One region of the Spirulina subsalsa PCC 9445 genome, then DNA from elsewhere that is predicted to be linked to it. Evidence: riboswitches for the same ligand, from Rfam matches in the RefSeq annotation. Region 1 holds a riboswitch; the other holds the start of a gene.

The links. Region 1 has a riboswitch for cobalamin ahead of SPI9445_RS0118840 (energy-coupling factor ABC transporter permease). Riboswitches for the same ligand answer to the same signal wherever they lie in the genome.
Region 2: another riboswitch for cobalamin. It lies ahead of SPI9445_RS30530 (hypothetical protein); the one in region 1 lies ahead of SPI9445_RS0118840 (energy-coupling factor ABC transporter permease).

What each region holds. Positions count from the first base shown of each region.
Region 1 covers NZ_JH980292.1:4,129,451-4,131,909, reverse strand. Annotated here, with positions in the region: gene SPI9445_RS0118845 (energy-coupling factor ABC transporter substrate-binding protein) at 1-191, opposite strand, end outside; gene SPI9445_RS0118840 (energy-coupling factor ABC transporter permease) at 281-1,039, opposite strand; cobalamin riboswitch at 1,059-1,202, opposite strand; gene SPI9445_RS26180 (peptidoglycan-binding domain-containing protein) at 1,566-1,820, shown strand; gene SPI9445_RS0118830 (hypothetical protein) at 2,067-2,384, shown strand.
Region 2 covers NZ_JH980292.1:2,541,833-2,544,291, reverse strand. Annotated here, with positions in the region: gene SPI9445_RS0111745 (fatty acid desaturase) at 1-1,128, opposite strand, end outside; gene SPI9445_RS30530 (hypothetical protein) at 1,142-1,609, opposite strand; cobalamin riboswitch at 1,970-2,135, opposite strand; partial or broken gene SPI9445_RS0111735 (Uma2 family endonuclease) at 2,231-2,459, opposite strand, start outside.

The DNA of each region.
Region 1 (2,459 bases):
GGAGGCTCAAAAATTGACTCAAACCAAGGCTCGTAATCCGGTTGAATTTCTGTAATGAGTTCCTCCCCTAGTCCATCGGCTCCCTCATAGTCTCCTCGCACGAATACCAAAGGAGTTAAGGTCAAGATAAGGACGGCTAAAACAAGCCACCAGTTGCCTTGTTTGCTGGGTTTAATGTTAGATTGTGCCATGATTTATTCAAAATAGAGTGAGTGATTGTTTTGGGTCTAAGCGGGTCAAAAAATGAGCAGTTTAGACTCCATGAATAGAGAAAAATTCATTAACTTTGAGCAGGTCTTAAGAGCTTCAAGGTTTGCAGTTCTGGGGCGGCATAGGACTGTAACCAATTCCACACTAAAACCGTGAGAAAACCTTCTGTAATGGCGAGGGGAATTTGAGTGAGGGCAAAGATCCCGGCGAATTTCAGGAAGGCGGCTAAAACCCCACCACTAGCATCAGGAAAAGCAACAGCTAACTGGATTGAGGTGACTAAATAGGTGCTTAAGTTACCCAAGGCTGCGGCGCTAAAAATGCCGATTTTTTGCTGCCCTAATTTGATGGCGATTTGATAAACTCCATAAGCTACCCAAGGCCCCACAATGGCCATAGAAAAGACGTTCGCCCCCAAGGTGGTAATCCCTCCATGTGCCAATAACAGGGCTTGAAAAATTAAAACTAAACTGCCTAAAACCGTCATTACCCCTGGGCCGAATAAAATGGCTCCGAGTCCGGTTCCGGTGGGATGGGAACAACTCCCGGTGACGGAGGGTAATTTCAGGGCAGATAGAACAAAACTAAAGGCTCCGGCTAGTCCGAGGAGTAATTTTAACTCAGGATTTTGGCGGGTGATTTGCAGGAGCGATCGCAATCCCCACCCAAAAAACGGCAACGCCAACACCCACCAGAAAACCGCCCATTGCAAAGGCAAAAACCCTTCCATAATGTGCATCGCTTGGACGGGTCCGGCAGAACCGATCACTAGGTAGCCACTGAGTCCGGCTATGGCCACTAACTGCCAACTCTTATTTCTGTAATTCATCTGTACCTCGCAGATTGATTAAATTCCTTAACCCTCGGCGGGCATCCTGACTTAGGGACTCGTGACCCCTTCACAGTTGCGGGACAGTGCTGGATTTACACCAATCTTTCCCCGTTACCTCCAATGGCTGCTCCCCATTAGAACCGAATTGCATCAGTTTACCAGAAATTGGGGGTAGGGAAACCAGAAAATAACCCGAGAAAAACTCTCGGGTTTCACAGGGAATTTTAGATTTTTTTTGTATCCTAAAACACCCTTGCCTGATATACTGATGTGAGAAGTTGGGAAATCGTACAATTTTCGGAAAGTCGGAACTCCTGACTAGAGCAGGCCTGACTAAATCGGAGGGATTAACTCCCCTTACCCCAGCTTGTTAAATCAGAGCAATCAAAAACAAAGGAAGGCCGCTTAACACGCTTGTTAATTTGCCTGTAATGTTCTTCCCCCGCAAAAAACGAGGGTTTTCACAATTACTAAACTTGTCATGAAAGGTTCTATTTCTGCAACCCAGATCAAGGTCCCGATTTTGTCCGAACCATTACGCCTCGGTAGCGAAGGGCGCTTTGTGAAGGTCTTGCAACTTCAACTGGAGTCTCAAGGCTTTTTTTTAGGGCGTGTTGATGGCGTTTTCGGTAGAAATACCCTCGCTGCTGTCCGTGCCTTTCAAGCTGAGTTGGGGTTATCTATCGATGGTGTGGTAGGAGCAGCCACTTGGCGGAATTTGGGGGGAGAGTATTATGGTCGGGAAAAGGTAGTGTTTCCTGTAACTGTTTTTTCTTGAAAGAAGATTTTGTGAAAGACCCCCGAAGTCGCCCCCTTTCTGGATGAGTACCCCAGAATTGACTTGAACAAAACTAGGGACGCACTCCCCCATCTCGCGGAACGCGGGTGGGGAGTGCGTTTTGCTGGGATGAGTGGGAAGGGAAACCCTAATCAGCCAATTGTAGGAGGGCAAAGAGGAGTGGCAGTTTGTAGGCTGTAGTTGTTAGGCTGAAATCAGTGACTGCACCGAGACTCAACTTCTATTATGACCTTTCTGAATTCTTTATCCTCTTTGACCAGCAAAACACCTTTTGAGAAGTTGGGCTTATCTGTTCCCCGTTGGGGTGAAAAACAGAGGACTCACGACTATCGCAAAGGGATTAATCGCGATCGCTATATTTTTGAGCAAGTTCCCCATAGTTCCGAGGCCTACATCACAGCCTATAATGCTGTGCCGCGAACGGGAGATCATTTGTTGATTCCGGTGGGGGAGGAAACCCTCTGCTATCGCGTGGCTGTGGTCGAATCCTATTACAACCCTAATTTTGTTTGGACGGCTTTGTTAATCCAAGTGAGGAGTTGATTAATTCCCGGTTGACTTTGCTCAACCAATCTGATAGGGTTATATTGCCAGTGGGGAACTAAGTTCCCTTCAAGG
Region 2 (2,459 bases), 1.6 Mb from region 1:
CCCATCCCACAGCAAGAACTGGCAACAGTCGAATAAGTCTCTGATGTGCAATGTCTTCACCTCGGAGAGTAAATGACGATTTTCCGCATGACAAGCGGCGAGATGGTAATTAGGAATTCTAGAGGAGAGATGATGAATATTGTGGTAGCCAATATCGGCGGTAAACCACCTCAAAAGGGCTGGCAATTCTAAATAACTGCTTCCCTTAACTGCTCCTAAAACATAATCCCAGCCTGCTGTTTTGTGGGCATAAGATCCCTCAAAAATGTGTTGTACAAAGAAGATCCAAATAAAAATAGTCGCAGAACAACCCAGGGTGATGGAGTAAATACTCCAAAATAGCCCAACCCCCCATAAATGACTGAGAAAAATCCAGCCACAAATTACACAAATATTGTTAAACAGGAGATCCCAAAACTCTGTAGCTGACTGCCAGTGTTTGGAGGAATGGGCGGATATTGTTGACCCTAGGTTAAACTCTGAATCTTTTTGAATCTCTGTGACTAGATAACGGACGAAATCGTAAACTCCCAGAATCAAAATAAGTCTGGGTTTAATCACTAAGTAAAAAAAGCCGCCCGGAATCGCCATAAAGGGATTCCGTAGGATTTCATAGAGTTTTTGATTGAACGAATTAAGCTGGGAAAATTCCTCAGTAGATAGGAAATCGGCAACCCCTCGATAACGCTCCCAGTCGCCATTAGTTTTGTGATGGTAAGCATGATCTCTGGACCAACCATATTGGGGCATAGCGTTGATTACACCGAGCAGAAATCCCATAATGCGGTTCATCCGTTTTGAGCGAAACAGAGAATAATGTCCGCAATCGTGCATTAGGGAAAAACAGCGTAGGGAGAAGAGAATGAGTAGGGTAATAATTGGTGGGAGAAACCATAAAGAAATAGAAGCGGTTTTGATGGCTAACATCCATAAAAGAACGTAGGGGACAATGGTATTAACAATTTGATAAGTTGCCCTTAGATTGCTGCTTTTGATGTATGGGGTTAAGACAAAATCAGATTTTTTAAGGTTATCTGATGTTTTTGGGGGATGGGAGGTTTGAGATTTGATCAAGGGATGAATAGAGGTGGGAATTTTTCCAGAACGGTGTAAGTAATTGTTGAGCATAGTTGATTTTGCGTCAATTTCCTAAAGTAGGATTTTCGAGGTGGAATTCTGACCAACGGCGCTTTACTTGGTTGTAGACTGTGGATAAGGGGATTTTGGATTGTAGAGAATGAACAACAACTGTACCATTTCCCTGAATTACAACAATGATTTCGCGGGTGGGGTTATAAGTTGCGTTCGTGAAACGTTGCTTAGCAATCGCCTGAATGAGAGAAGGAATCGCCTCACCCTCCAGATTCAGCGCCTGAAAGTAGCACGCTGCCTCATCTTGAGCAATAAACGTTTGATTAAACTTCACCTGTTCAAGTTGCCAATTTAGTGTTCTGGGTATCCTCTGGGTTATCTCACAAACTAGAAAACCTCGCCCCTGAGATAGATAGCCACAATGGGCGTTATATGCTAAAAAAATGAGGTTTTGTTGAACAAAAGCATCCTGCCAGTAAGGTGAGTTTCTGTGCCATAAATCATGACTAGAGTGCATAGCTATCCCCCCGTAAAATTTGACCTGTCTCTACCGGATAATTTGGGGAGAGAATCTGGATTTTATTCTGGTTTTTGAAGTTCATAATCGTCACATTTTAAGACCTAAAAGAGTCACAAGAAATGAGCGCATTTCTGCGCTGAACTCCGGTGCAAAAATTGGTAATTAACTCTTGATGAAGGATGAGGTGAAATTAGGGAACACCAGAAAGCTTTGAGGGGATTTGTTCCCTCCCTAAAACCGTTTTGCCAGTCGGTTCTCCAGGGGTTTGGTGAAACAGACCTTTCCAGATCAATTCAGAAAAGTTTTTAGATATTATCATCCGTACCTCGCAGACGAAATAGAACAAGTTCGCGCATCTCCAAAGGAGACAATTCGGCGGGCATTCTGACTCAGAGAGTGCTTGCTCTCTTCACAGCTGCGGGACAGTGCCGGATTTGCACCGGACTTTCCCCCTTACCTCTGTTCGCGAAGCGTTGCGTAGCAATGGCTGCTCCCCACCAGAACCGAAAACACGGACACACTATAACACAAGCTTCGGGCAGAAAGAATCCCTCAAGGGATTGTTGACTCATCATCTTCAGCCAGAATCGAGGCGAATCTATAGGAGATGTCTATTCAATCTCTGTCAGCATCAAGGCGCACCGTGCAATTATCCCCTAATTCAATTCCGGGTGTACTTGACCAATAGTAACCCAACCAAGTGATGATACGAGCGTGAGGGTTGCCATGATTGGTAATTCTTAACGGAGAAGCCTTATAAACAATCCCCTCAATGAGTTCGGCTTTTTTGAGATTGGGCATAGCATTATATCTACGCTCAAATTCAAAACGAGTGAGTTTATCGCCA